DNA from 3 places in the Oceanobacillus luteolus genome. Region 3 is predicted to be linked to each of the others. Evidence: riboswitches for the same ligand, from Rfam matches in the RefSeq annotation. Region 3 holds a riboswitch; each other region holds the start of a gene.
What was found. A riboswitch is a leader RNA that binds a small molecule or an ion and turns the genes downstream of it on or off. The one in region 3 is predicted to bind thiamine pyrophosphate.
Positions count from the first base shown of each region.

Region 1: another riboswitch for thiamine pyrophosphate. It lies ahead of thiD (bifunctional hydroxymethylpyrimidine kinase/phosphomethylpyrimidine kinase); the one in region 3 lies ahead of ACFSBH_RS11030 (Ykof family thiamine-binding protein).
Region 2: another riboswitch for thiamine pyrophosphate. It lies ahead of thiW (energy coupling factor transporter S component ThiW); the one in region 3 lies ahead of ACFSBH_RS11030 (Ykof family thiamine-binding protein).

Region 1 is NZ_JBHUDE010000116.1:387-8,264, reverse strand. Features, by position in the region: gene ACFSBH_RS13175 (class I SAM-dependent DNA methyltransferase) at 1-278, shown strand, start outside; gene ACFSBH_RS13170 (PLP-dependent cysteine synthase family protein) at 313-1,236, shown strand; gene ACFSBH_RS13165 (bifunctional cystathionine gamma-lyase/homocysteine desulfhydrase) at 1,238-2,368, shown strand; gene ACFSBH_RS13160 (nuclease-related domain-containing protein) at 2,496-2,858, shown strand; gene ACFSBH_RS13155 (hypothetical protein) at 2,821-3,414, shown strand; TPP riboswitch at 3,993-4,106, shown strand; gene thiD (bifunctional hydroxymethylpyrimidine kinase/phosphomethylpyrimidine kinase) at 4,202-5,020, shown strand; gene thiM (hydroxyethylthiazole kinase) at 5,017-5,811, shown strand; gene thiE (thiamine phosphate synthase) at 5,792-6,409, shown strand; gene ACFSBH_RS13135 (GNAT family N-acetyltransferase) at 6,514-7,215, shown strand; gene ACFSBH_RS13130 (carboxymuconolactone decarboxylase family protein) at 7,442-7,878, shown strand, end outside.
Region 2 is NZ_JBHUDE010000162.1:9,327-21,328, reverse strand. Features, by position in the region: gene ACFSBH_RS19070 (TRAP transporter permease) at 1-37, shown strand, start outside; gene ACFSBH_RS19065 (DNA alkylation repair protein) at 139-387, opposite strand; gene ACFSBH_RS19060 (S8 family serine peptidase) at 769-2,061, shown strand; gene ACFSBH_RS19055 (helix-turn-helix domain-containing protein) at 2,316-2,588, opposite strand; gene ACFSBH_RS19050 (YvrJ family protein) at 2,585-2,758, opposite strand; gene ACFSBH_RS19045 (sigma-70 family RNA polymerase sigma factor) at 2,751-3,386, opposite strand; gene ACFSBH_RS19040 (DUF3870 domain-containing protein) at 4,023-4,328, shown strand; gene ACFSBH_RS19035 (acyl-CoA dehydrogenase family protein) at 4,429-5,634, opposite strand; gene ACFSBH_RS19030 (CaiB/BaiF CoA transferase family protein) at 5,654-6,799, opposite strand; gene ACFSBH_RS19025 (APC family permease) at 7,056-8,462, opposite strand; gene ACFSBH_RS19020 (aminotransferase family protein) at 8,516-9,868, opposite strand; TPP riboswitch at 10,176-10,286, shown strand; gene thiW (energy coupling factor transporter S component ThiW) at 10,366-10,863, shown strand; gene motA (flagellar motor stator protein MotA) at 11,145-11,927, shown strand; gene motB (flagellar motor protein MotB) at 11,920-12,002, shown strand, end outside.
Region 3 is NZ_JBHUDE010000048.1:1,332-13,333, forward strand. Features, by position in the region: gene ACFSBH_RS11025 (L-lactate MFS transporter) at 257-1,528, shown strand; TPP riboswitch at 1,718-1,823, shown strand; gene ACFSBH_RS11030 (Ykof family thiamine-binding protein) at 1,949-2,563, shown strand; gene ACFSBH_RS11035 (ECF transporter S component) at 2,556-3,131, shown strand; gene ACFSBH_RS11040 (ABC transporter ATP-binding protein) at 3,128-4,789, shown strand; gene ACFSBH_RS11045 (energy-coupling factor transporter transmembrane component T family protein) at 4,770-5,522, shown strand; gene solA (N-methyl-L-tryptophan oxidase) at 5,765-6,892, shown strand; gene ACFSBH_RS11055 (MetQ/NlpA family ABC transporter substrate-binding protein) at 7,416-8,228, opposite strand; gene ACFSBH_RS11060 (iron-containing alcohol dehydrogenase family protein) at 8,244-9,344, opposite strand; gene ACFSBH_RS11065 (CaiB/BaiF CoA transferase family protein) at 9,404-10,630, opposite strand; gene ACFSBH_RS11070 (alpha-hydroxy-acid oxidizing protein) at 10,656-11,798, opposite strand; gene ACFSBH_RS11075 (enoyl-CoA hydratase/isomerase family protein) at 11,805-12,002, opposite strand, start outside.

The sequences.
Region 1 (7,878 bases), on a different contig from region 3:
AAGAGAAAGAACAAGCGATCCGTCACTATCGAGAAATCCTTAATAATGGTGGCAAAATCGTTTTTGGTGATACCATTTTTGAAAATGATGCGGCAAGGGAAGCAATTTATCTTCAGGCAAAAAACAATAATTATCACCGTTTGGCTGAGGATTTGAATACGGAGTTTTATACGACCATCCCCAAAATGAAACAAATATTGGAAAACAATGGCTTTACATCAAGCTTTGAACAGATGAATGATTTTGTTTGGATCATGGAAGCTAGATTAGTTGATTAAAGTATAGAAGGTAAGGAAGACAGGTGGGGAAAGCATGAGAATAAAACAAAAGTTAAACCAATTAGTTGGGCATACACCAATGTATGAAATTACTTGCTATGAATTGCCAGAACAAGTAAGACTTTTTGCAAAGTTAGAGTTTTTAAGTATTGGGGGCAGCATTAAAGATAGATTAGGTTTTTATCTCGTTGAACAAGCAATCGAGGAGGGAAAACTGCAGCCAGGAAGCACCATTATTGAGCCGACAGCAGGGAATACCGGAATCGGATTAGCGCTTGCAGCAATTCAATATGAATTGCAGGCAATATTCGTCACCCCTGAAAAATTCAGTGTGGAGAAACAGACTTTAATGCGGGCACTTGGAGCAAAAGTGGTGAATACACCAACAGAGCTCGGAATGGAACACGCTATTAAAAAGGCCAAAGAGCTGGCTGAAGAAATTCCCGATGCTTTTTTACCTAATCAATTTCATAATGAACATAATCCAAATACGTATTACAACAGCTTAGGACCTGAATTATTGGATGATCTTGATGGAAAAGTTGATGTCTTTATTGCAGGAGCTGGTTCAGGGGGGACGTTTACTGGTACAGCCCGCTATCTAAAAGAAAACAAACAACAAGTCAAAACAGTCATTGTAGAACCTGAGGGTAGCATTTTAAATGGCGGCAAACCTGGTCCCCATAAAACAGAAGGAATCGGAATGGAGTTTATCCCAAGATTCGTTGATACCGATTTGTTCGATGAAATTTATACGATTTCCGATGAACAGGCATTTACTAGAACAGCAGAAATAGCAAAAGCAGAAGGATTGCTTGTCGGAAGTTCTTCTGGAGCTGCATTGGAGGCTGCATTACAAGAAGCCAAAAATGCACCACCGGGAACAAATATTGTCACTATATTCCCTGATAGCAGTGAACGATACTTAAGCACAGGAATATACAAAGGAGTGGAATAGGATGAGAAAGAAAACAAGATTAATACATGGTGGAGCGGATATCGATAAAAACGTTGGTGCCATGTCGCCACCGATTTACCAGGCAAGTACGTTCAAACAAAACGGTGTTGGTAATTTTACTTATGAATATGCCAGAACAGGTAATCCGACACGAGACGCCGTAGAAACGTTGATAGCAGACTTAGAAAAAGGAAAACGTGGATTTGCTTTTGCTTCTGGAATGGCGGCAATTGCGGCAGTAATGGATTTATTCCAAGCGGGAGATCATATCCTATTGACTGATGATGTCTATGGCGGGACGTTCCGTTACATGACAAAAATCTTAAACCGTCGAAATATTGATGTAGACTTTGTTGATTCAAGTGATTTGGACAAGGTGAGAGAAGGGATCCGCGAAGAAACAAAAGCTATTTTCATCGAAACACCGACTAATCCATTGCTGAAGATTACCGACATCAAGGAATTAGCAAACATTGCGAAAGAGAAAAACGTATTGCTGATTGCTGATAATACATTCAATACACCATACTGGCAAAACCCGATTGATCTGGGAGCTAACATTGTCGTTCATAGCGCTACGAAATATTTAGGGGGGCATAGTGACCTTGTAGCAGGACTTGTCGTCGTGGACGATGAAAAGCTTGGAGAAGAAATCCACTTTATCCAGAATGCTTCTGGTGGGGTATTGGCTCCAAATGACAGCTGGTTGTTGGTTCGCGGAATCCGGACATTAGGAATTCGTATGGAAGAAATCGAAAGCAATACCCAGAAGATTGTTGAATATCTAGTGGATCATCCGAAGGTCGGCAAGGTGTATTACCCAGGATTACCAGAGCACCCGAATCGTGATATCCATGCTAAACAATCTGGCGGGTTTGGGGGAATGGTTTCCTTCACCGTGGAGAGTGAAGAAAAGGCATTAGACGTATTAAATAAAGTTCGCTACTTCTCTCTAGCTGAGAGCCTAGGAGCCGTTGAAAGCCTCATTTCCTTACCGGCAAAAATGACACACGCTTCGATTCCAAGAGAACGAAGACTTGAATTGGGAATAGAGGATGGCTTGATTCGAATTTCAGTAGGTTTAGAAGATGTAGAAGATCTTATTGAGGATTTGGATCAGGCTTTACAGTAAATAAATGAAAATTGACAGCTGCCTTCGTCGCTTGGATGGAGGCAGCTTTTTGGTCTGTGAAAATGAAAGAATATTGAGATTTATGATATAATAAGTTGGACAGCTTTAATAAAGAGGGGGGTGAAAAATGAGAGTTATTAAACGCTGTAAAAAATCTAGAGAATTAGTGCTCTTTGAATTGCTGAAAGATAGAAAAGAATTAACAACACGGGAAAATCATTTTTATGATAATCTAAAAAAAGGTTATGAAGGTGAAATGCAATTCTCCAAACTTATCGAACAATCAGAGGGGAATGGCCTCGTTTTATATGATTTGCTTTTTGAGTCAAAACAGACGACTTTTCAAATTGATAGTTTAATTGTGACAGCGTCTAAAATCTATTTGTTTGAAGTGAAGAACTATAATGGAGAGTATTATTTTGAAGGTGAAAAGTTTTATAAGAAACCACGTTTTGAAGTCGTTAACCCCGCATCAGTTAAGCAGAACTGAATCTCTTCTTCGGCAACTGCTCCGGAGTATTGGCTCCAACAAGTCAATTTCTTCTTTTCTCGTATTTATCCATCCTAGTTTTATCCTATATCAAGCACCAATTGATAAACCGATCATATTCCCCAATCAAATAAAAAAGTATCTTGATTCAATTGGCAATGAAAACCAAAGGTTAAGTGAAAATGACGGAAGACTTGTCAAAAGATTAATTAGCTTAAGTAATGACAATTCACGCTACCAACAACTCCCTAATTTTGAATATCAAGATTTGAATAAGGGAATTACCTGTGCAAACTGTAGAAGACTGTTTGTCCACATTGTTAAACGAAAGTGCATTTGTGATGCTTGCGGTCATCAAGAAAATGTTACAGGTGCGGTTTTAAGAGCTGTAGATGAATTTAAGATTTTATTTCCCGATAAGAGAATAACCACAGTTCAGATACATGATTGGTGCCAAATTGTAGGTTTTCGGACAATACGTAGAATTTTATCACAACATTACAAAGCTGTCGGAACTGGAAGATGGACCTATTATATAGACTCTAATAAGGCATAGCTTTTCTGATGCTATTTTTTCTAAGGACATGAATGAGTTTGGGGTCACTCTCTTCATGTCCTTATTTCGATTCTAAAGACATGAATGAGTTTGGGGTCATTCTCTTCGTGCACTTATTCCGGTTCTAAGAACATGAATGAGTGGCAGGGATAATCTTTTCATGTCCTTATCCCGATTCTAAGAACATGAATGAGTGGCAGGGGTAATCTCTTCATGTCCTTATCCCGGTTCTAAGAACATGAATGAGTGGCAGGGATAATCTCTTCATGTCCTTATTCCGATTCTAAGGACATGAATGAGTGGTGGAGACAATTCCTTCATGCTCTTAAACCGATTCTAAGGACATGAAAGAATAGTAGAGACAATCTCTTCGTGCACTTAACTCGATTCTAAGGACATGAATGAGTAGTAGAGACAATCACTACATGCACTTAACCCGACTCTAGTTATATTCTTTTATAAAAAAATACACATACCAGACATACTATTACGTTCTTAATATTACTCTATGGTCATTTCCTTGACACTCTCCAACCAATCTGGCATCCTATTAATTGAATACAATAAAATAATACAATAATTACTACTAGGGGTGCCCTATAATGGGGGCTGAGAGGAAAGCCGGTATGCTTTCCAACTCTTTTGAACCTGATCTGGGTGATGCCAGCGGAGGGAAGTAGTCTGGAATGTGTTTGCCTTATACTAGACTTTCGATTGTCAGGTTCATTAATTTGGACCTGGCATTTTTTATTTGAAAAGTAAAGACAAAAAGGATGGAGGCAGAATCATGACGAATATTTCATGTGCATTAACAATAGCGGGGTCAGACCCAAGTGGCGGGGCAGGGATACAGGCGGATTTGAAAACATTTCAGGAGTTGCAAACCTATGGTATGTCGGTGATCACGTCACTTACCGCTCAAAATACAACTGGTGTTCAGGGAGTGCATCATGCACCGATTGACTTCATCAATCAGCAAATTGAATCTATCACAAATGATATCCCAGTACATGCTTTTAAAACTGGCATGTTGGCAAGTGTTGAGGTCATGGAGACGGTCGCAAAACATGCAGCAAAGATTGATGCACCTTTTGTAATGGATCCAGTAATGGTCGCAACGAGTGGCGATCCGCTGATTGCTGAGGAGGCGCAAGACTATTTGAAAGCCCACTTACTGCCGTTAACAACTGTAGTGACACCAAATGTTCCAGAGGCAGAGACAATCACCGGGCTCACGATTCGTAATCTTAACGATATGGAAAATGCGGCTCGAATGATTGTGAAAAAGTTTGGTGCAAAATCTGCTCTCGTTAAGGGAGGTCATATTATTGATAAAGAGAAAGCTGTCGACGTGTTTTATGACGGGGAAAGCTTCCATCGCTTTACGAGTAAACGAATTTACACGAAAAACACGCACGGAACAGGATGTACGCTATCGGCAGCTATTACAGCTTATTTAGCAAAAGATTATCCAATTTTACAGGCGATTGAATATGCAAAAACATACATAACACAGGCAATCGAACATTCCTTGGATATTGGAGAGGGAAGCGGTCCAACGAACCACTGGGCACCAAGGATAAAAAAGGAGATGGAAATATCATGAACGAAAAAATCATTCAAAAAGTGCGAGAAAATATACCGTTAATTCATCATTTAACGAATGCCCCGACAATGAATTTTGTTGCGAATGGTACCCTTGCTTTTGGAGCAAGTCCAGTGATGGCTAAATCAATCGATGAAGCTGCGGATATGGCCAAGAATGCCGATGCGGTTTATATAAATATCGGTACAGTAGCCGCAGAAGATATTCCAGCAATGATAGCTGCCGGGAAAGCAGGAAATGAAAAAGGTATTCCAGTCCTTGTTGATCCGGTTGGGAATGCCGCAACTCCTTTCCGTTCCCAAGCTGTAGACAGGATACTGGCTGAAGTGAAACCGACTGTCATCAAGGGTAATGCTGGTGAAATCGCCCATCTTGCGGGAATGGACTGGAAAGTGAAAGGTGTTGATTCAGTCGGGGATGGAAATATTGAGGATGCAGCAAAACTTGTTGCTGAGAAATATGATACAGCTGTAGTCGTGTCTGGTAAAACCGATGTCATTTGTGTCGGTGAACGTATTTTTACCAATGATACCGGTCATCATTATCTAACACTTGTAACAGGAGGCGGATGTTTGCTTGGTTCGATTATGTGTAGTTGTTTATCTACGGATGACTCCATTGAGGAGCAGTTACTGACGGCTGTTGAGTTTTATGGCTTGGCCGCAGAATATGCAGTTGCCCAGGACCATGTAAAAGGACCGGGAACATTTATGGCTACATTTCTTGATGCACTTTCTATGGATGCAGCAATACTAAAAGGAGAAAAACAACATGAATCCATTAACAGCTAAACTAAGAAAATACTTTGTGATGGGAAGCCAAGATTGTATCCGTGATCCAGAAGAGACATTACTAGAGGCAATCCAAGCTGGTATCACCACATTCCAATATCGGGAAAAGGGGCCAAATTCACTCAGTGGCGAAGCGGAAGTCGAGTTGGGAAGAAAACTGAGAAAAATATGTAAAGATCATGGAGTTCTTTTCATTATAAATGATAAGGTCGATTTAGCGGAAACCTTGGATGCTGATGGAATTCACGTTGGCCAAGGAGACGCACCTGTGGAAAAAGTAAGAGAGCAATTTCCAGATAAAATTATTGGACTCTCTGTCACCAGCGTCGATGAAGTGAAGAAAAGTCGAATCGACTTGGTCGATTATGTGGGGGCAGGCCCAATTTACGCCACACAAACGAAGCCTGGAAAGAAGCCTGCTGGACTTGCTTGGTTGCAAGACATCCGGAAATTGCATCCTGAATTACCAATCGTAGCGATCGGTGGTATAAAGCCGGAGAATGCTGATACGGTATTGGATGCAGGCGCTGATGGTTTGGCTGTTGTTACTGCCATATCTCATTCTGATCAGATTAAAGAAGCTGTACACAACCTATAAAACTAAAAAGCAAAACGAATGGCCACTCGTTTTGCTTTTTAGTTCTTGAAATAGAATATAGTAGTATGAAATAATGACATAATACTATATTCGAGGTGAAACTAGTGACTATACTATACAGCGGCCACTTGAAAACTAAACATAAAGATTTTGTTGTAAAGCGTTTGTCTACAAAATATATCTCTGACATCTTATTACTTCAAGATACTGTGATGGAGCAGTTGGAGGATAAAGCAAGTTTAGAAAAACTATCACAAGATGAATTCCGTAACATCCTTGAAGGAAACGGTTTGATGATTGGTGCATTTGTGGAAAACAAGCTTTTTGCGATCCGTGCACTATTAATTCCGCCAATTGATGATCATCATTTAGGTAGATTTGCAGGATTAACACAAGAGGAATTACCAAAAGTGATTTATCAGGAAGTTTCTCTCGTCCATCCTGAGTATCGCGGAAACAGGATGCAGCAGCAATTAGCTCACCTCATCATGAATGAACTGGAAAATTCTCAGCTAGATTTTCAATACGTTTGTTGTACAGTAGCCCCCTTTAATATTCCGAGTTTAAAGGATAAATTTAACCAAAGAATGAAAATTAAAGCTTTGGAAAAGGTCTATGGAGAAAAATTGCGCTATGTTTTTATAAAAGATTTACTGAAAGAGGATGAACTCGAAAGAGAAGAGAATAAATTCATTCCCATGGATGATATTGAAATGCAACAAAGACTACTTGCATCAGAATGGGAAGGAATTCAGTTGGTAGTGAATAAAGACAAGTTTTACATACAGTATACAAAGCGTCCTTAACAAGGAAACAGGAGAAAAAATTTAGAAAAAATCTTATAAGTCCTAAAATAAGCTACCATGATACTAATGGTAGCTTGTTTCATTTATTGATAAAGGAAAAAGGAGAATAGACCACAGAGAAAGAATATATTGTTAAGGGAGAGTTGAGAATCAAAAACGGAAATGGGGTAGTAAAATGAGTGGTCTCGTCAATAAGGGATTGGTGAAAGGTGCCGGCTTGATGAACATGGATAATCGGATCAATTATTTTAAAGTTGCACCTAAAGCATTGGAAAACATGCTGGAGATGGAGAAGTACACGAAGAAAACGGGAATAGATAAATTACTAATCGAACTTATCAAATTGTGGGTATCACAAATTAATGGTTGCAGTTACTGTATAAACATGCATACAAAAGCTGCTAGAAAGCGGAAGGCGACCGACGAACAGATAGCTCAGTTACAAACATGGGGCGAAACAGATATCTTTAGTCCTCAAGAAAAGGTTGCGTTGGAATTAGCAGAGCATGTTACTTTGATTTCGGAAAAGAGAGTTGATGACGAATTATATCAACGCGTAAGAGAACATTATGATGAAAAGGAATATGTAGATTTAATTGTAATCATTAATCAAATCAACATGTGGAACCGGCTGGCAATTTCAATGGGGAATACGGTTAAAGA
Region 2 (12,002 bases), on a different contig from region 3:
TGATTCAGGGAACATGGAAATGAAGGCAACGGTTTAATTTTTATACAACGAAACAAACACACAGGAAACAACGATTCTGTGTGTTTGTTTACTTATCATATGGTGTTTGGTGTCCATGTTCAAGAATTGCAGTATTTATTAATTTCCTCCATACTCAGCGAATTGTTTAAACATATTCTCATTTTCTATCAGTCCACAAACGCCACATTGAATTCTGAATTTTGGTCCGTTATATGGATGATGAAATGATTCTGTATTTCCATCCGTATATTCCGTCAGGACTTCTCCGGTTGTAGCGTCGAGCTTAACAGGGGTGGCCACTTGCTCAATGATATTAAAGCGTGATCTGTTTGTTTTGCAACTTGGACAACGATACGGTTTATTCACTTAAAAACCTCCTTTATCATGATTCCAATAAAGTATTTTAATAAAAGCTTTATCGTTATTTTGGTTTCATGTATACGTTATTATTCATTTTATTAGATTCAGCTATCCATGTTTAAGTTATTGGAAATGCTGGTTTAATAGTCACCTTGAACAATCCGGATTAAATATCAAATTGTTTTGCTTATATTACAAAAATGTGACATTTAAATAATTTTAGCTTTGACGTTGTTATTTATTCCAAAGGGATGCCTTTACACGTATAGGTATCCTTTTTCTTGTGCCAGGAAAATTGCACATGTTTCATGCGTTCAACAAGGCCAAATAGGGAGGGGGGGACAAGGAGTCCGATATACCATTCATCAAAACAAGGAGGATGTTAAAATGAGTAATAACAAAGAACTATGGTTTGAAGGTGCTGGAAGAAAACTTGATCCTGGCTTGGTGGAACAATTACGTAACAGCTCAAATGGGGATCGAAATGAAATTCCAATTATCGTATACCTGAAAGGGAATTGCGACGAAGAAAAACGAAATGACCTTCTGCAAAGATGTAATGACGCCTCCCATAATCATCTTAGTAGGGAATTACACAGTATAAATGGAATGAAGGGATATCTAACACCAGAGAAAATAAAACAAATTAAAGAACATGAAGCGGTAGAACGAATATTTTATGATCGGATGGTCACCTCTTTCCTTGATATTGCATCTGATCAAATCGGTGCAATTCAAGTTCAGGAAGAATTAGGTTTTTCCGGGGAAGGAGTCACCATAGCGGTTATTGATACAGGTATCTCCCCGCATGAAGACGTGACTCAGCCATCAAATAGAATGATAGCTTTCCATGATTTTGTTAACGGAGAGAACGAACCATATGATGATAATGGTCATGGGACGCATTGTGCAGGGATTGCAGCAGGCAGTGGCAGTTTTGCAGATGGCAAATATATTGGTGCTGCACCTGGAGCTTCGATTGTCGGTTTGAAAGTTTTAGATGAGCAGGGTAGTGGCAGACTCTCAACGATAATCGAAGCGTTGGAATGGTGCATCGAGCATAAAGAAGAGCATGAGATTCGAATTATCTCCCTTTCGCTTGGAGCACCGGCCTACGAGTCCTTCCGAGATGATCCTTTGGCTCAAGCAACTCAAATGGCATGGCATAATGGAATTGTCGTATGTGCAGCGGCAGGAAATAGCGGTCCGCAACAACAAACAATCAGTACTCCTGCGATTGATCCTTTTATTATTACGGTTGGATCAACAGATGACTTAAATACAGTAGACCGTTCAGACGATCATATAGCGGATTATTCGAGTAGAGGGCCGTCCATTGACTCGTTTGTAAAGCCCGATATTTATGCACCTGGCACAAATATCATCTCGTTGTTGGCACCTGGGTCAAGGTTGGAATCCGAACTGCCAGACCAGATCATTGATGAAAAATATATTCAATTATCAGGAACTTCAATGGCTACACCTATATGTGCGGGAGTCATCGCTCTCATGTTGGAAGCCAATCCAAATCTTAGCCCAAATGATGTAAAAAGCATCCTTAAGGCGACTGCCCAGTCAACATTAGATGATGTGTGGGGATATGTAGAAGCGGGTAGTGCAGTGGAGATGGCACAACACTATCAATTACCGAGCTCGACTAAAGTAGCGCAGGAAAGTTAAGCACATGGCAGGGGAGAGCCGGTGGTTCTCCCTAAAGTTTTGCAAAGAATAGTGGGTAACTAAAAAAAGTGAAGACATGAATGAGAAAAAGAGGATGAACAGTACTCTATGCATGGAGAATGTGGGCGGTTAAAAGATTATGGTTATGTATCCGTTCCCCTAAAGGATATGAGGGAACGGGACTTACTGGTGGATGGAAGATGATTTTTATAATCATATAAAATTGTCTCTACTCCCCCTGTAAATATTTATTTTCAAGATGTTTCTTTATCCTTGCAATCAAGTGCATGTTGTTCCTTTAACCTATTTGTAAATTCCCAAAATCCACATGTGTCGTTAATATCATATTTTCTTACAATTTCAATGACTTTTATTTTCAGCTCTTGATAAAGATCATGTTGTTCTTGAGGAGAAGTTTGTCTCAGAGAGGCTTTGATTTTTGGCTCGAATAAATTAAGAACAATTTCCAGTGATTTGATATCATTATGCTTCTGGACTTTTTTGGTTAGTTCGATGAGTCGAGTCATGAAATATCCCTCCTTAATTTATTGATGGTGTCTGTCAGATCCCTTGAATGCTTTTCCAAGCGCTCCATCCTAACTTCATAACGGATTAGCAGGATTAAGGTTACGACCAAAGGGAAACCAACATTTTCCAGTAACGGAATCAGACTGGTAAGCGTATAGAATTCAGCCATGTTCTCCCTCCTCTGCCATTAATTTTTGTTTCAAAATTTCCAAGGCTTTGTTCCTTGTTTTTGAAATGGACTGCTGGGAGACCCCGTCTTTAGCTGCGATTTCAGTATCTGACATATTCAGCAGATAAGATGCGGTTAAAATGTGTTTTTGCCGGGGTGTAAGAGATAAGATCGCTTGATAAAGTGCTGGATCTTCAATATGTGCTTCCAAGTCTAAGCTGTTTTTCAAAGCTTGGTCTAAAGGAGATGTGTCACCATTTTTAATGATATCTACTAGAGATGGACTTGGCGTCTCTTCTTCATTAATGGGCTGGTCCAAGATAAGCGGTTGCCTGTTTCTGTACAGGTTGATTTTTTGATCATAACGGATGGCATGCCTTCTTAATTCATTAGAGAGTTGACTGATTAATCTCAGTTCAGCAAAGTGTTCCTGGAATGCTCGGTCCAAAGCCTTATTAGCATCAGATGTTGGGTAACGGATGGATTGATTCAGCAGCGAATAATTTTCCTTTTTCAGCAAGAACGACTGCAATAAATAATTTTGGAAAATCAATTCATTTTCAGCGATAAATTTCTTTGCCCAAGTGTATTCACTCTGATCTTTTTCAGAAATTTTATCTTTCTCCATCCTTTCTTTCCTCCCTTCAACTTATAAAGGCAAAATAGCTACCTATAATACAACCTGTTTTTACTAGATTATATTAAATATTTACAATTATTACTATTTATACTAAAAATAGTGATTATTGACGAATGGAGGTAAAAATCAGGATGTTTAGTGGCTGAACGGATCTCATAGGGAGATTATAACTGGGTTTTTCATCCTGAAAAAGTAGAGAAAAATGTAATATTTAGTAAGTGTGTTCGACAAACAGGTTGAAAGAACTGGGTATATAGTTGCGCGAAATTTTACAATTCAATAAGAATAAAAGGCTGTTTTGGTTTTAAAATATATCCAGATTTGCGTTAGATGCCATTCAGGTTGTTTAAAAAGGAATAACATTCAGTAATAACGACCGTGCTGCTTCGTTGATGATGTTAGGAAAGATTTACAGAGCCTATGTTCTAATGGTATTTATTTCAAGTTTATGTGCGAAACATGGGAAAAATGCTTACAGGAGGGATTTTATTAGGAAAAAACTGGGGTGGCAGAATTTGAAGTTTTTACGATAATTCTATTCCGTAAACAAACTATATCGTAATGAAAATTAATGCTATATTTATAGTAAAAGAAAATTCAAAAAATAATTTGAGGTGAAGGAATATGAACACAGTCTTTATTGCGGGACACTCTAGATTCCCTTCTGGAATGGCAGCGAAAAATATTTATGAAACACTGACAATCACTGCTGAAATAGATAAAAAATATGGTGTGATTGTGACCGCGAGTTGTACCTTGGCAACAGAGCATGGACGGGACTTTATCCAACATTTGCTGAAAGGACATAGTTTACAAGATGGGATCGACAAGCCTGTTCAAATGATAAAAGAACATTATCTTGGAAAAGCGGGTAACGCACTGGCTTCCGCATTGAAAGACTTGTACAAGCAGTACGAAAATATGAGGTAAACGTCATTCATTTGCAGAGAACCCTTCCATGGTGAAAATACCTGTAAAAAGAATGATAACAGGTACCTTTTCTTAGAATGAAAAGATACCTGTTGTTGATTTAATGTTTGACGGTTTCAGCGCTCCAAGCAGGCAGCATTTTATTAAGTGGTTTATCTTTCCGATAGCCCAATATATATTCTGCTTGCATAATGGTATGGATTTCTCTTGTACCTTCATAGATAACCGGTGCTTTTGAGTTTCGTAAATATCTTTCGACCGGGTATTCATCTGAATAACCGTATGCACCATGGATCTGCACCGCATCATCTGCAGCCTGGTTGGCAAAGTCGCAAGCTTGCCATTTCGCGAGGGAAGTTTCCCGGGTGTTGCGTTTTCCTTGATTTTTTAATTCGCCAGCACGATAAACGAGAAGTCTGCTCATTTGGAGTCCCGCTTCCATCTTGGCGATCATTTGTTGCACGAGCTGGTGTTTGCCGATTTCTTTACCAAATGTCTCCCTTTCATGGCAATAGTTTACACTTGCTTCAAGACACGCCATAATTTGTCCAACTGCACCAGCTGCTACAGTGAAACGTCCGTTGTCCAACGCAGACATGGCAATCTTGAAGCCTTCACCTTCTTCACCAAGCAAGTTTTCCTTTGGTACTTTTACATTATCAAAAAATATCTCACCGGTATTACCAGAACGGATACCTAATTTTCCTTTAATCGCTTTTGATGAAAAACCTTCCCATGTGCGCTCTACGATAAAGGCGGATATTCCTTTATGCTTTTCCGATTTGCTGCCTGTGTATGCGAATACAAGGAAGTGGTCGGCTACATCACAGAGCGAAATCCATGTCTTTTGTCCGTTTAAAATGTATTGATCACCACTTTTGACTGCAGTCGTTTCCATCGAAGCAACGTCTGAGCCTGCTCCAGGTTCAGTAAGACCAAATGCACCAATCTTTTCACCCTTAGCTTGAGGTACGAGGTATTTTTGCTTTTGTTCCTCAGTACCCCATTGTAGTAACGTCATACTATTTAAGCCGGTATGAACGGATACAGCCGTGCGGAATGCTGTATCTCCTCGCTCCAGCTCTTCACATACAATGGCAAGTGAATTATAATCCATGCCACTACCGCCATATTCCTCTGGGATGCATACTCCCATTAAGCCTAAATCTGCTAATTTATCAAACAGGCTTGGTTCAAATTTCCCTTCGCGGTCCCACTCCGCGATATACGGCATAATTTCCTTATCGGTAAAATCCCTTACTGCTTTACGTAGCATTTTTTGTTCCTCTGAGAATTCGAAGTTCATTTGTTCATCTCTCCTTGGTTTATTGTTTTATTCTCCATTTAACTTCTTCATTATGTTCACCGGCCTCCGGTGGGGGATGTCGGTATGTTACCGGTGTCCGCGCTAACTTTAATGGACTGCCAATCATGTTGACTCGTCCGGCGGTGGAATGATCCATACTGATAAACATCTCACGTGCTTGAAGTTGTGGATCGTGTACCACTTCTTCTACATTCTGGATCGGTCCGGATGGAATATTATGTTCACTACATTTTTTCAGCCAATATGCGGACGTGTTTTCTAAAAATGCCTCCTGTAGTATGGGAACCAGCTGTTGCCGGTGTTTAACTCTTTCCGGATTTGTTGCATACCTCTCATCTATAGCCAGTTCAGTTCTTCCTAGAATATTACATAGAGCCTTGTACTGATTGTCATTACCTACTGCAATGACAATCTCTCCGTCTGCCGTTTTAAACGTCTGATAAGGAACGATATTTGCATGACGATTACCAAGAGCTTGGGGAATTTGACCTGACATCAGATAGCTGCTGCCAATATTGACTAGGGAGCTTACTGCACTGTCATATAGGGATATATCCAATTTTTGTCCTTTACCAGATTGCGTTCTCTCGTGAAGAGCGGCTTGGATGCCAATACAGGCATATAAGCCAGTCAAAACATCGGTAATGGCGACTCCAAGTTTTTGTGGACCTGAGTTTTCATCGCCAGTTATACTCATTAATCCACTCATTGCTTGTATGATAAAATCATAGCCTGGCATATTTTTATATGGCCCGGTTTCACCAAATCCCGTGATGGAGCAATAAACGAGTCCTGGATTAATGTTAGCCAAAGTATTATAATCAAGCCCAAATTTTTTCATCGTACCAGTTTTGAAATTATTGATTATAACGTCACTTTCCTTAACAAGCTCTTTAATAAATGCAATTCCTTCATCTGTTTTCAAGTCAACGGTTATACTTTTCTTATTGCGGTTCGCACTCAGGTAATAGGCACTGACTTCATTTTGAAAGGGGGGACCCCATTTACGTGTATCATCACTGCCGCCTGGAGCCTCAACTTTCAATACTTCAGCACCAAGATCTCCAAGGATCATCGTGCAATATGGACCGGCAAGCACACGGGACAAATCAAGGATTTTAATATGTGATAAAGCTGAAGCCAAAATTTTTACCTCCTTTCGTAGGGATGAAAAAAAGCCAGCTCAAATGAGATACAGTGTTGTCTGTACATTCATTTGAACTGGCTTCTGACTGTTGGACCAATCCTTGCAGGGATAGGGAACAGTTTAGGCAGTTAATTTATTATTGTAGTAAAGAATCATGTGGTGTAGACGTGGAGTCGTCTTGACATGATTTCTAACTATTATTATAGTATATTCTTAATTATTTGTATAGACTTATTATTATACGTTTGTGTTCTTATGCAATTCGATCGATTTCCTTCTTTAGATGTGCATCGGCACTTTCTTTACCGTATTTTCTCATTGAATAGTTATAAAATATTGTTCCAATTAAAAACCAGACTCCGATTATAATCCATTCTGGCACCCCTAAAGCGGAAGGCATCCCCGGTAAATAGAGAGTGGCAATAGCAAATGCTGAAATGGTCGCAATCCAACCAAGCAGTGTGCCGCCTCGAAGTTTAAATGGACGCTCCATATCGGGTGCTTTTTTACGCAAGATGACAAAGGAAAGTGCCACCATAGACCAACCAATCACGAGTCCGATGCCTCCTGCATCCACGAACCAAACAAGAGCTGGACGTCCAAGTAATGGAGCAAATGTTGATAAAATGGCGATCAATAGGATAGCGTTATGTGGTGTCCGATACTTCGGATGCAGTTTCCCTAGAAATTTCGGCAACATACCTGCTTTAGCCATGGCGTAGATTGCTCTGCTTCCACCAACATAAAAACCTAACCAACTTGTCAAAATACCTCCAATTCCACCCAATACAAGAATGTTTGCCATCAGTTGACTACCGCCAAAGGCTTTCCCCATCGCATCTGCAGTCGCTAAATTTGTTGTAGCTAATTCAGAAGGTGTCATGACACGTGATACACCAAATATGATAGCTACATACCATATCACTGCCAAAACAACAGAGAAAATTAATAACTGTCCAATACGTTTTTTAGGTAAATTGATTTCTTCGGCTGCTTGAGGGATAACGTCAAAACCGACAAACATGAAGGGGGTCATGACAACGACGGTCAAAAGTCCGGCAAACCCTTTTTCAAAGAATGGTTGCATGTTTTCTGTTGTACCAGAAATACCACTCCCTGTTATTAATAAAATTCCTGCAATAATAATCAATAATGTTAAAACCATGTTGATAAAAGAAGTAAGCTTAATCCCGCGATAGTTTACCCAAGCAATTAGAATGGAGCCAATTATTCCTGTACTTGCCCAAGTAATCGTTACATCCCATCCCTGAATCGTATACAAATATCCTTGGCTGAAGTTTGGAATTAAATATTCAAACACTGTTGGTAAGGCCACAGCTTCGAATGCAACTACCGATATATAGCCAAAAACAATTGCCCACGTTGTGATAAAAGACATGACTCTGCCCATTGCTTTATAGGTATAGACGAGTTCACCGCCAACAAGCGGCATGGCCGAAGCCAATTCTGCATAGGTGAGGCCAACAAATACAACCATTATTCCACCAATAACAAATGCTAGGATCGCCCCCAATGATCCAGCCTGATTAATCCAAATCCCGGTCGTTACAACCCATCCCCAACCGATCATTGCACCAAAAGCGAGCGCTAGGACATCTTTGTTACCTAGCAGTTTAAGTAATTGTTGATCCGAATTCATTACACGTCCCCCTTACTGGAATCCATGGTGAAATGCTTCACCAAAATCGCAGGTTATTTTAAAGTTGCTGACAGTCCGTTTCTAACTTCTTTGATGGCATCGTGCAGTTTTTCGGTCATTGTTTCAATTTGCTTCTTGTTAATGATTAAAGGAGGGGAGAAGCAAATGATATCTGTATCTTCATACGTTACAGCACGGCAAATGACTCCTCTTTGATGCAATGCTTCAATTACTTTTGGTGCTACTTGTAAATCTCTGGAAAATCTTTTGTTTAAAGCAGGGTCTTCCACAAGCTCCACTGCTCCGAGTAGGCCGATAGCACGAACATCACCAACAATGTCCAAGTCTTCTTTCAGCTTGTTAAAACCTTCGAGCATTACTTCTCCCATTGCTCTCGAATTCTCCACCAGCTCTTCCTCTTCTAAAATTTCAATGTTTTTCAGTCCAACAGCAGCTGCAGTCGGGTGACCACTATACGTGTATCCATGGAATAATGTTCCGGAAGACTTATCCTTCAGTACATCATGGATTTGATCAGATACAATCACTCCTCCAAGTTGGATGTAGCCACTTGAAACACCTTTTGCAAAAGAAATCACGTCAGGCGTGACACCATAGTTTTCAATACCAAACCATTTTCCAGTTCGTCCAAATCCAGTGATGACTTCATCGGCAATAAATAATATTCCATAGTCATCACAGAGATTGCGCACTTCTTGAAAATAGTCCTTCGGCGGGATAAGTACTCCACCAGCTCCTTGAATTGGCTCAGCGATAAAAGCTGCAACTGTTTCAGGTCCCTCACTTTCAATGACTGATCGAAGGGATTGGATCGCTTTTACTGTTCCATTTCCATATGGATTATCGGCGTGGTAAATATCAACCATCATTTTACCTGCCATGCTCCAAAATTCAGGGATACCTGTAGCACTTGTTGATGCAGCTGCCACCCCATGATAAGCACGATTAAGTCCAATGATTTTTCTCTTTTCTGGCTTGTCTTGAATTCTCCAGTAATGCCTTGCTAGTTTGATCGCAGTATCATTGGACTCTGAACCACCAGAAGTAAAAAACACAGCATTTAACCCTTTAGGAGCAATGGAACTGATTTTTTCAGCTAATAATATAGCAGGCTCATTACTAAACGTAGAAAAAGTGGAACTGAATGCTAATTTTTTCATTTGTTCTGCAGCTGCTTCGACTAACTCTTCTCTTCCGTGGCCAACATTGACATTCCAAAGTGATGACATGGCATCAATGTAAACGTTGTCATTTTTGTCAGTTAAATAAATTCCTTCGCCTTTTTTAATAATAGCTTTCGGTCCATTAGCTTGTTGTTGCTGTATCGATGAAGTGGGATGGATAAAATGTTTCTTGTCTAGTTCAATCAGTTTTTCTAACTCCATAGTGATACCTCCTTTTAATATAAAAAACCAGTAATATAGGTGGAAGCATAGCGTTTTTCTGTGCCATACATCCACGCAATATCACTGGTTTTATCTAATGGAATGCTCTGTTTGTACAACAGAGTCAATTAGAATAAGCAGCTATTATAGTTTTATTATTTATAATTTAACGAAAATTAGTACGGATGTCAAGAGGAAATAATATCAGTTCAACTTTGTTTTTGGTTTTTAGTACCTTATGCTGAAAAATCTCCATAGTTGACATACTCACTACATTTGGTAAGCTTATCACGAATCTAATAAGCTTTAAAACTACTAGGGGTGCCTACAATGCGGGCTGAGAGGAAAGGCTATTCTTTCCGACTCTTATCGACCTGATCTGGTTAGTACCAGCGGAGGGAAGTAGTGAGGTAAATTCTCATACTTTTTTCTGCCGTCAGGTCCTATGGATCTGGCTTTTTTATTTCTTTGGTTCCCTATAAAGTGGAGGTGAAAGGATGAATAAAACACGTTTGATCACTACCATGGCAGTTTTTATTGCGATTGGCACAATCAGCGCGCAATTGATTTGGTTCCCGGCAGGAGTGGCAAGAGCGTATCCAGTGCAGCATGCCATCAATGTCATGGCGGCTGTTGCATTGGGGCCGGGCCCGGCTGTTGTCATTGCGTTTATGATCAGTTTATTACGCAATATGCTCGGACTTGGAACATTCCTGGCGTTTCCAGGTGCAATGGTTGGGGCGTTCTTGGCTGGAGTACTTTATAAAAAAACGGAGAAGAGGTCACTTGCTGCTGTAGGTGAAGGTATCGGAAGCGGCATAATTGGCGCATTGTTTGCGGTTCCGTTTGCCCATGTTTTTATGGGTTCTTCTGTTGGTGCATTTGCTTTTATCCCAGCTTTTCTAGTCAGTAGTGTATCCGGTGCTATGCTTGGGTTACTTGTTGTTACGAAACTGTATAACCGGAGTATGGCTCGAAGTAATGGAAGACTTTAATAACAGATTAGAAAAACATATTGCTGATCTAGTTATAAAGTAGGTTAAGGAAACGTCAACTTTTTAGTTGGTGTTCTTTATCCATTTCATGTAAGTGAAAGTCTTAAATAAAGACAAATAAACTTTGCATCGATATACTTCTCAAAATACAGAACATTCTACGTTTAAAATATACCTTGATATCCACCGAATTATCCCGATAAAAGATATAGGGCAAAAGACCGGGTTGTTAATTGGAAAACAATCAAACTTAAAATATATCGCAATTGAGGTGGATATCTTTGGATTTAACGACGATAATCGGATTGCTAATTGGTTTACTTGCAATTGGATTAGGGATGATATTAAAAGGTGTGAGCTTATCAGCCTTATTCAATCTGGCGGCTATCCTTGTAATTATTCTCGGAACAGTAGCATCAGTAATGATAGCTTTCCCTGCAAGCACGATTCGAAAAGTCCCGTCATTTTTTCGGATATTATTTACAGAACAGAAATTGGACAACAAAGCATTGATTCAACAATTTGGTGAGTGGGCTGATCTGACAAGGAAAGAAGGTTTGCTCGCATTGGAAAGAGAAATAGAATCCATCAATGACCCTTACATATCCAGTGGGATTCAAATGATGGTGGATGGACAGGAAACAGAGTACATAAAAGATGTTCTGATAAAGAAAATAGAAGCAATGGAAGAAAGGCATGAGGAAGGGGCAGGCGTGTTTACGCAAGCTGGTACATATGCTCCAACATTAGGGGTACTAGGTGCAGTAGTAGGACTTATTGCGGCATTAGCTGATATGTCTGATACAGATGCTTTGGGATATGCGATTTCTTCTGCATTCATTGCGACGTTGTTGGGGATTTTTACGGGGTATGTGTTATGGCATCCCTTTGCGAACAAATTACGGGAGAAGTCTAAAAAGGAAGTACAACAAAAAGAGTTGATTATAGAAGGTATCGTTTCGTTGGCTTATGGTCATTCCCGTTCCATGATGGTGGAGAAACTGAACGCTTTCCTTTCTGAGAAGGAAGCGGGCGAGTTGAAACAGGAGAATTCATATGAGTAGGAGAAAAAAGAAAAAGCGGACGGAAATTAGTGAATCCTGGCTACTTCCTTATTCTGATATGCTCACGCTTCTACT
Region 3 (12,002 bases):
AGCTAAATAATTCGAGTTCGGTGCCTAGCCGCTTCCCATATGATTCCTTCTGTAATTTTAATTAAAACACGCTTGTTGTATTGATGATGTGCACAGAGAAAATGTAGAGATAGAATTTCCAATAGGTTATTCAAGTATCATTAAAGTTATTAATAATTAAATAAATTTGAAACCACTTACAATTTATTGTATATTTTAGAAGTAATATACTAAATAGATAAAATATTTTATATACATAAAAAAAGGAGGTTACCTCATGGAAAAGGTTAAGAACAGATGGTTGATTGCTGCTTCTGCTTTAGGGATTCATCTTTCCATTGGTTCTGCTTATGCATGGAGTGTTTTTACAAATCCCATGGTTGATCAGTACGGCTGGGAAACAGCACAGGTATCGACAGCGTTCAGTATTGCCATTTTCTTTTTAGGGATGTCCGCTGCTTTTATGGGGAAGTTTGTAGAGAAGCATGGTCCAAGAAAATCAGGGATGCTTTCTGCTTTGTTTTTTAGCGTTGGGGTTGCTGGTTCAGGCCTTGCAACATTAACCGAATCCTTAATGTTATTATACTTATTTTACGGTGTCATTGGTGGCATCGGGCTCGGAATTGGATATATCGCTCCGGTTTCTACACTTGTGAAGTGGTTTCCGGATCGCAGGGGACTTGCTACTGGACTAGCTATTATGGGATTTGGATTTGCCGCAATGATTTCCGGTCCCCTTGCAGCAGCCTTAATTGAAGCGATTAATATTCCTTCTACCTTTTTCATATTAGGGGCGATTTACTTTACTGTCATGAACCTTTCCTCCCTCTATTTAGCTCCTCCACCTAAGGGATGGTTGCCAAAAGGATTTAAGGAAAATGAAGCTTCTAAGCAAAAGATTAAACCGGATCTATCACAATTGACAGCAAATGAAGCCGTTAAAACACGTCGATTTTGGTTTCTTTGGTTCATGCTGTTCATCAATATTACGTGTGGCATTGCCATTCTTGCCGTCGCCTCACCAATGGCACAGGAAATCACAGGGATGACTGCGATTGCCGCAGCTACGATGGTTGGCATCATGGGTGTGTTTAATGGAGCTGGCAGGTTGGGCTGGGCATCGTTAAGTGATTATATCGGACGGCCAAATGTATACACCGTATTTTTCGTCATCCAAGTTGCCGCATTCTTTATGTTGCCTTTCGCAACGAATCCGATCGTTTTCCAAGTTTTATTGTTTGCTATTCTTTCCTGTTATGGAGGAGGATTCGCTTCGATTCCCGCGTACATTGGAGATTTGTTTGGAACGAAGCAACTGGGCGCTATCCACGGATACATCCTCACCGCCTGGGCAATGGCTGGTCTGGCAGGCCCACTCATCTTATCGCTGATTTATGATTCAACGAAAAGTTATAATCTGACCATGGTCATCTTTAGCTTATTGTTCGTCATTGCTTTAGCACTTTCACTATGGATACGATTGGATATCAAAAGAATTCGGAACGCAAACAAAACAATGCCATTACCTACGGAACAGAGAAGTATATAAAAATATAATCCCTGCCGGTTAAACTTAAGACCGCTCGCTCCAGAGCAGGGTTTTTACAATCATCATAGCGTAATACAAACCACATTCCTATCCACAGACTCCAGATACTTTTACGATTTACATCAACAAGCATATCCCCTTTACATTCTTTTCCAGCCATGGTATGGTACATGTAGAAAACTCAATATGCGTTAGCACTAGGGGAGCCAAAAAGCGGCTGAGAAGAACAAGTGAGTTCTGACCCTTTGCACCCGATCTGGATAATACCAGCGTGGGGAAGTGCGGTCGAAATGTTTTACTGAAACGATGTTTTTTAGAGCAATCTATTAAACTTTGAGTGATACATACATGTAGACTGCATTCCCCCACAGGGAACGCAGTTTTTTTATTGTCAAAAATACTTTCGGGGAGGAATTTTCAATGACAAATCAAAACCAAGCATGTACAAAGAGCGATATCGCAGGAGCAAGCTTTTCCATCCATCCAATGAGTGATTCTTTCATCTCCATCATTAAAGATGCTTTAGAAAAGACAGATACATCAAAGGTCTATGTGAAAACCGACGATGTGACGACGACAGTTAGAGGAAAGCTTGTCCATATTTTCGACGTGACGAAGGCAATCTTTCTCCATGCAGCAAGTACAGGTGAACATGTGGCATTCCAAGCAACCTACTCACTCGGCTGCCCAGGAGATTCACAAGGAGAAGCATATATGGAAACCGATGATGCCCCATTAAATACAGAGTCTATAAAAGATATCGAACAATATGTGGCAGCGAAGTTTTCCCTTTACCCACTTGGGGGCGGGAATTATATGGATGTTATTTATGACCAAATTGAAGCAATGAAGGAATATGTGAACGTCTCTCCCGCCCATTATTCCACTCGATTAGATGGTGATGCCAGTGATATTTTCCGTGGATTGGAGCAAGTGTTCACTGCCACAGTTGAACGCGGATCGAGTCACACCGTGATGACTGTCTCCATCTCAGCGAACAGTCCGTCCCACAAAGGAAACGGTGCAGATGAATAACTGGCGTTTTAAAGAAATCGTGGTGATGGCAGCACTTGCTGTCGTCTTTGGAGTCGTCTATCTTGCCTTTTTACCACTTGGTAGTTTGCTAGTTGGCTTTATGGGACCTATCGGGTATGACTTTATTTTCGGCATTTGGTTCATCGTTTCGATTATTGCAGCCTACATCTTGCAAAAGCCAGGTGCAGCATTTTTATCAGAAACCATTGCCGCTATGATTGAAGTACTTCTTGGCAATGCGGTCGGGCCGATGCTCATTGTTACAGGAATGGTGCAAGGGATTGGAGCCGAAGCTGTTTTTGCCGCTACACGCTGGAAAAATTACTCGACCTGGGTATTGATAGCAGCCGGAATGGGCTCATCCGTAACAAGCTTTATATACGGTTACTTTATGAGTGGATATGCTGCACTTGCCACCGAATACGTCATCGCCATGTTTGTCGTTCGCTTAATCAGTGGAGCACTCATTGCCGGTCTCCTAGGAAAAGCACTCAGTGAAGGGCTTGCAAGGACAGGCGCTCTATCCAGCTTTGCCTTAGGTAAACAACAGAGGAAAGATGCTGCATGAAGCCATTACTGCAGGTCGAGAATCTATCGTTACGCTACGAGATGGAAAAACAGAATGTCCTCTCTTCACTCAACTTCAAGCTGAATCGGGGGGAAAGCGTGCTGCTCTTAGGGCCAAGCGGAAGCGGAAAAAGCACCCTAACCTCCTGCTTGAATGGCCTTTTCCCAAGAGAGCTGGACGGAGAAATGAGTGGAAATGTATTTGTACATGGCGTCGAAAACAGGGAAACGAAACCTGGTGAAAGAAGCCAAGCAGTCAGCGTCGTCTTCCAAGATCCAGAAACACAGTTTTGTATGATGACCGTGGAAGATGAAGTGGCATTCGGTTTGGAAAACATCGGAATAGCCCATCAGGAGATGGAAGAAAAAATTGATTCTGCACTAGCACTCGTGAATATGCTGCCTTATAAAAAAACAGACATAGCCACCCTTTCCGGCGGGCAAAAGCAAAAACTGGCACTTGCTTGTATCCTTGCACTGAAGCCGGAGCTTATCATACTCGACGAACCGACAGCAAATCTGGACCCGATTGCAACTAGGGATTTCATCTCCACCCTTAAAGATTTGAAAAACAATCTGAACTTCGGATTAATCGTCATTGAACATAAGCTCGATGGGTGGACAGAGATTACGGAGCGCGTAATTTTACTTAATCAGCATGGTGAGATTTTTCACGACGGATCGATACGTGAGGTCATTAAGGAAAAAGGGCAGCAATTAAAAGAGGAAGGGATTTGGATTCCAAGGGTAACAGAGCACATATTACGTGAACATCCTTATCTACAGGAGCCTCCTTTAACGGTGGAGGAGTATCGAAGAAATCCTGTTTTGTTGGCAGATAGAGAAATCGATCAGCCTATTAAAACTGAAAGCAATACTGTTCCCCTGCTGGAAGCGAAAGATATCTCATGGACGGTCAACAAGCATGAAATTCTCCATAATATTTCACTTACTTTCCATCAAGGTGAGTTTGTTGCAATCGTAGGAGCCAATGGAAGTGGAAAAACCTCGCTCTCCAGAATGCTTGCGGGACTAAGGCAACCAACCACTGGAAATCTATTGGTTCATGGAAAACCAATCAAACAATGGAAGGAATCCATGCTGCGACAAGAAATTGGCTATGTTTTTCAAAATCCGGAGCACCAATTCATTACAAACACGGTTTATGATGAAGTCGCCTTCAGTCTTCAGTGGAAAGATATGCGACCGAGCCAAGTTCAAGAAAAAGTGGAAGAAATTCTTGATACTTGCGGGCTGCTGAAGTTGAAACATGCACATCCATTTACACTTAGCCAAGGGCAAAAGCGCAGACTGAGCGTTGCCACGATGCTTATTGACAATCAGTCCCTGCTCCTGCTCGATGAGCCGACCTTTGGTCAAGATGCTCACTCTAATCAAGAGCTTATGAAACTATTACACAAAAAGCATCAGACCGGTGCGACACTTATCATGATCACACATGATATGGATCTGATCCATGACTATGCGACTCGAGTCATTATCATGAAGGACGGTAGAGTCGTTGAGGACTGTTCACCAAGCGAATTATGGAAGAGTGATCCAGAAAAATTGGAAGCTTGGCAGCTTACCCTACCAGTCGCCGTCCAATTAAAAAATATATATGAAGAGGAAGTAAACGATGTTCTTACAACGACTTAATCCAAGCTATAAGGCAGTGACGATCATCGTGTTCATTATATTTCTTGCAACGATTTTCGAACCGGTTACACCACTCTTATTCTTAATTTGGACTTTTGTTGTCACATTCCTTTTTGGTGGTGTGAGTTTGAAAAAGTATCTTCTTTATTTTACGCCGTTTATCATCTTTGCGCTTGGCATGCTTTGGACATCAATTGCCTTTGCGGATACACCAAATAATCCGAGCGATACGATTAGCTTATTCGGCACGAGTTTACCAAAGGAATCCGTACTTACAGCGCTCGCACTCTCACTGCGTGTACTGAATGTTGCCGCCCTATCGCTTATGTTTGTGTTCACCACGAACATCGTCCACTTTATCCTTAGCATGATGCAGCAATTAAAGCTGCCACCAAGGATTGCTTACGGCGTTCTTGCTGGCTACCGGTTCTTACCGATGCTGAAGGATGAGTTAATGATCATCCACGATGCCCATCGTATCCGTGGCGTAAATCAAGCAAAGACAATGCGGGAGAAATGGCAAAATTACAAGCGTTACCTGATTCCCCTCCTTGCCAGCGCGATACGCAAAGCGGAGCGAACTGCCATGGCAATGGAATCGAAAGGATTCACTGGGGATAAAAGTCGAAGTTTCTATCGACAATTCTCTATACAAAAGCAGGACTTCATATTTTCGATTATCATGTTGATTGGATTTACGATATCTTATTTGATTTCCTATCAGCTTGGTTAAGTAAATAACGGCATTATCACGCTGCTTTCACTGATTCGTGCCCAATGGAAATAAGAAATGAAATACTGTACAATGGATATAGACAAAGAGAGAAGTGCATCAACACTTCTCTCTGCAACCTCTACCGTCAGGGCAGGGGTTGTCAAAATTTAGTTATTATGTTGAGGACCACCTTTTTGCTTGTGACGGCGTAGGGTGGTTTTCTTTTATCTTTTTAAACTGATGATTGGGAGGTAAAATACATGGACTTTGATGTAGTGATAGTTGGTGCTGGCACTGCTGGAATGGCAGCGGGGTATTTTTTATCGAAAAGAGGAAAGCGGGTTGCCCTCATTGATGCCTATGATCCACCGCACACGGAAGGATCAAACCATGGAGAAACTCGGATTATCAGGCATGCATACGGGGAAGGATCGCATTATGTTTCTATGGCTCTGCGTGCGAGTGAATTATGGGGGGAATTAGAACAAGAAGTTGATAGAAAAATTTTCTATAATACCGGTGTGTTAAATATCGGAACAAAAGATTCTGCTTTTTTGAAAAACGTCATCACAACTGCAGATACTTTTAACCTACCAGTGGAAGTTTTGTCAGCTGAAGAAGTAAATAACAGATGGCCCGGATTTAAACTGGAAAAGAATTTAGTAGGCTGTTTTGAAAAGACCTCTGGTGTACTATTAAGTGAAGAAGCCATACGAGCTTATCGAGAACTCTCTTTAAAATATGGCGCAATATTGTTGAGCAACGCGAAAATCGAGAAAATGATTGTGAATGATTCTAAAGTAGAGGTTCGCCTTGATGGAAAGAAAATAAATGGAAATCAATTATTAATTACAGCAGGCAAAGGAACGAATCATGTATTATCACTGTTAGGATTAGAACTCCCATTAACACCGCTTCGAAAGACGTTTTCCTGGTTTCAAACGAATGAAGAAATTTACAACGCTGCAGTTTTTCCTGCATGGACTTTTGACGACGGGAATCAGACATACTACGGCTTTCCAAGTATCGAGAAATCCGGATTTAAAATTGGAAGGCATGATGGCGGAATGCCAGTAGATCCTTTAAAATCTCTGGATAAGTTCGGGCAACATCCTGCAGATCAAAGCGATGTAACTGATTTTGCCGAGAAACACTTTTCATCTTTAGGACCACATAATATAGGCAAGGTATGTACATATAATATGACGCCTGATGGAGATTTCATCATCGATAGACTACCAAACTACAGCAATATCTTCGTAGCAAGTGGATTCTCAGGTCACGGATTCAAATTCGGAAGTGTTATCGGAGAGATTCTGAGTCAGATGATGATAGATAAAGATACTGATTTGGATATAACTCCCTTTGCTTTGAGCAGATTTGTGTGAAGATTTAACTGATAGACCATGTGATTTTCTCGTCCATATTAACTAGATTACCCGCTCCATAATTCAGAGATAAATAAATCATAAGAAAACCTCCTCAATAATTAGATATACTGTTTCATGCAATCTAAATTATTGAGGAGGTTTTACTATTACTTCATCTCTGTTCCAGCGTATGGTGATCCGCAATCCAGTAAAACACAGGTCCCTATATCTTTTGGTCATAAATAAATTCGCACCCCATATGCAGGAATTCGCACCATTCTCGTTCAAATTCGCACGCTACCCCCATAAATACGCACCAACCACGTTCAAATTCACACGCCAACGGCATAAATACGCACCTACCCCGTTCGAATTCACACGCCTCTTGCAAAAAAGCACACCATCTCAGCCGTAATTCGCACCATAACCACAGGATTGGTTACCATCCTAGCTTCAAAGCATTACTTTTCTCTTGAAATTCCGCCACCCCTGATAACAAAAAGGCTGGCAACATCATGCCAGCCTCTTTGTATATTCTATCTTACCAACCAGGAACAACAGAACCTGAGAAGCTTTCTTCAACGAATGTTTTCACTTCATCAGATTGGTAGATTTCGATAAATTGTTTTAATGCTTCATCATCTTTATTCTCTTCACGAACAGCGATCAAGTTTACAAATGTAGAATCTTGCTCAATAAAGATGGAGTCATCTTTAGGGCTAAGTCCTGAATCCATTGCAAAGTTCGAGTTGATTGCAGCGATATCCACTTCACCTAATTGACGTGGAATTTGTGCGGAATCCAGTTCAATAAATTCATAGTTGTTTGGGTTCTCTACAATATCATTTACTGTAGCATTAACGCCAAGTCCTTCTTCCAATTTGATTAAACCAGCTTGTTCAAATAATAGTAAAGCACGGCCACTGTTTGTCGGGTCACCTGGCAGTGCGATTTGTGCACCGTCTTCAAGCTCGGAAAGATCTGTTATTTTCTCTGAGTAAATACCCATTGGGAATGTAACGGTATCCGCCACTTTAATTAATCCTAAATCACGTTCTTCATTCATATGGTCGAAAAACGGCTCAGTTTGGAAACTGTTTAAATCAAGCTCACCTTCAGACAAGCTGACATTCGGCATGACATAGTCACTAAAAGAAACAATTTCAATTTCTAGTCCTTCTTCTTCTGCAAGCTCAGATACTTTTTCTAAGATTTCTTCATGAGGACCTGCTGTCACTCCAACTTTAAGCTTTCCATCTTCTAAAAGACCTTCTTCCGCTTCATCCGACCCGCCACATGCAGCCAATAATGCTACAATACTTGCTAGAATTGCTGTTAATAATAACTTCTTCATGTTTTATCCTTCTTTCTAATTGTTTATTTTATTTTTTGCTTCCACTGAATGAATTGCAGATAAAAGCTTATCCTCGTTAATTTCTTCTTCCATTAAATGAATCGATTCTTGAGGTAACAGTATCTTTTTAATGATCCGCCCTAGAAGTTCTTCATCTTCTGGATCAATCGATAAATGCTTCAATGAAGTAGGAAATTCCCATTCCTCATAAAATGCAAGCAGCTTATGTAGCTCTTCCTCTTTACCTTCCAAAGCAAGTTGAACTAATACACCATAAGATACAATCTCTCCATGTAATATCCCCTTCACATCTGGGGCCTCGGTCAAGCCATTATGGATCGAATGTGCACCGGCAATCCTGCCTGCCTTTTCACCAAATCCACCGACCATACCGCCAGCCATAATAATCGTTTCAATTACACGAACGAGTGCATCTGTAACCTCATTTTTTGAAACTGCTTCGAGGGCATCCTTTCCATCGTCCAGTAAAACATCTCTACACTGCGTTGCCGTAAACTGGGATATCTGCAGCCAGACAGGATGTTCCTTATCCCTATAAAAAGCTCTGACTAAAGCATCAGCTTCGTAGTACTTTGCCAGCGTATCCCCAATTCCTGCTTTCAAATATTTCAATGGTGCTTGAGCAATGATTTCTGGTTCAATAAGTACAAGCGTATTCGCTACAGGAAATTCCGTATAATGGGAATGGGTGCCATCCACATGATAAAAGACACTTAGCGGAGTCCATGCTGCACAAGTAGCTGCAATAGTTGGAATGAGCACCGACTTGATTCGGGCTTCAACAGCAGTAGCCTTAGCAATATCTAATGTTGTTCCACCACCAATACCAATGACAGCATCTACTGCTTCCGCTTCATATTTCTTGGACAGTTCTGCAACCACTTCTAAAGTACAAGGCCCATCGACAAATGTAATATTGGAATGGTTAGAAAGCGTTTCTGGTAAATACGGAGAAGCCTCAGCCCATGCTTTCCTACCACTAATAATCGCTATCTTCTTTACGTCTAATTCGGAAAGGAGCACATCCAATTCTTTTAAGACGCCTTCCCCAATTCTGTAGTGACCAGGTGCACCTTTAACAATTGCTGTTGTCATTTTGAATTCTCCTTACCGTCTTTTTGAGAAAACTTTACATTCAACATTTCGACAGCAACCTAACGTCCGGTTGCATCCACTAAATCATTTCTACCGTGAAGCACACCCTCATCAACGAACCTTTCCACCTCTTCAACCGCATATCCAAGCTCTGTCAACACTTCTTTATTATGCTGTCCAAGTAGTGGTGCCGGCTTCGTTAGTTTTCCTGGTGTCTCAGAAAACTTAGCAGGGAATCCGAGAGTCTTCATCAAGCCGCCAACGGGATGTTCGTATTCCAAGATCATATCGCGTGATTGAATCTGTTCATTATTCAACGCTTCATCATAGGACAAAATTGGTCCAGACGGAATTCCGTATTGATCTAATAGTTGCAGCCAATAGTCACTGGATTCCTTTGTGAGGACTTGTTCCATTTCAGCTTCCAGTTCTGCGACATTTTCTGCCCGTATGCTGTTTGTCAGGAAACGTTGGTCCTTTATCCATTCCGGTTTCTTTAAGACATAAAGACATAGTTTCTCCCAAAGTTTCTGGTTACCTGCTCCAATCAGGATAAATCCATCTTTCGTTTTAAAACCTTGATATGGTGCTGAAACACGGTGCGCTGTTCCATTTCGCTTCGGAACTTCACCTTTACCGAAGTAAGCAGCAGCTTCCCACACCGTCCAAGCGAGCCCAGCATCAACAAGTGATATGTCAATGTACTGGCCTTCTCCACCTTTAAGGCGGTGGATATAAGCTGAAAGGATGGATTGAATCGCAGTTTGCGCTGCAGCAATGTCATGTATTGCAATTCCGACTTTCGCTGGCTTTCCTTCTTTATCACCCGTCATATCAATCATTCCGGAAAGCCCTTGGGCCATGATGTCAAAGCCACCTTTTTTACTATAGGGACCTGTTTGCCCGTAACCAGAAATGGAACAGTAGATCAAATTCGGGTTGATTTCTTTTAATGTGTCATAATCGATTCCCAGTTTTTTCGTTGTACCAGGACGGTAGTTCTCTACAAAAACATCTGCATCTTTGACCAGATCATATAATACACGTAAACCAGCTTCTTCTTTAAGGTTAAGACAGACGCCTCGTTTATTCCGGTTCACCATCATATACATATAGCTTTCCTCATCGATATAGGGTCCCATAGAACGTGTGTCATCACCAATCGGATATTTCTCCACTTTAATGACATCGGCTCCCATGTCACCTAATACCATGGTGCAATATGGTCCTGCCAATACTTGAGAGAGGTCCACTACTTTCATACCTTCCAGCGCTTGTTTCATCATGATGCATCCACCTTCCCTCTTTCACTTATCGCTTTACAATATATATATCGCGAGCATCCTTCACTTTGATAGCTCCAGATAGCGCTAGAGATACTTTTGTTTCCTGAATGAAGTTTTCAATTACTTTTTCTACACCTTTTTGTCCGTCGATCGCTAGTCCATATACAAAAGGTCTTCCTAGTAATATTGCATCCGCTCCAAGTGCAAGTGCTTTGACAACATCTGATCCACGGCGAATCCCGCTATCAAGTAAGACAGGAATCTTTCCATCCACTACCTCAGTAATGCTCGGAAGGATATCAATACTAGAAACGGCTCCATCCAATTGACGGCCTCCATGGTTGGAGACGACAATACCATCCGCTCCACTTTCAATTGCTCGACGGGCATCTTCCGGATGTAAAATACCTTTTAATAGAATAGGAAGGTCGGTCCATTTCCTCAGTTCAGCAACATGTTTCCAGTTGAGCGTCGGATGGTAAATATTTTCTAGAATTCCTTGAACAACAGACTCTTTGTCGACGTTAGGTAACGTTGCTAAAAATACATCATCTGTTAGATAATTTCCTGTTCCATACCCTTCTCTTAACGGAGAAAAGTGATTTCGCATATCTTCTTCACGCCAACCAAACATAAACGTATCAATCGTTAAAACAATCGCTTGGTAACCTGCTTTTTCCGCACGTTTCACCATACTGTAAGATATGTTTTCATTATTCGACCAGTATAGTTGAAACCATTTTGGACTTGTCCCAGAAGCTTCGGTTACATCCTCAATGGAGTAACTGGAGGTGGTGCTTTGTATAAACGGAACATGATGTTTGGCAGCAGCTTTCGCAACGGCAATCTCCCCGTCCTCGTGGGTGATCTTCAACATACCAACCGGTGCTAATAAGAATGGATGCTGATATTTATGGCCAAACAATTCAATGCTCGTATCCACCTGAGATACATCCTTTAAATACTGCGGAACAATCGAGTAGTTTGCGAAAGAAGCTACGTTGTTTTTTAACGTTTCTTCTCCACCGGCTCCTGAGCGTGTAAAGCCGAAAGCCTCTTTTGACATCTTCTTTTTAGCTTCTGCTTCCAGTTCCTCTGGACCGAAAGGGAAGGAAGCACCTGATACAATATTTTCTAAGAATGAATCACTTGGTTTGGTTGTTGTCACGATTAATCACTCTTCCTTCAAAAAAATTGGTTTTCTTTTCTCCATGAAAGCTTGGATCCCTTCCAAATAATCATCCGAACTGTATGATTCTAGTATCATATTGGAAAGGGCTTCGGTTTCTGTATTTTCTCCATCGATAATTGCCTGTATGACTTGTTTAATACCAGAGTTGGCAACTGGAGATTTTGTAAGTATCCGTCTAGC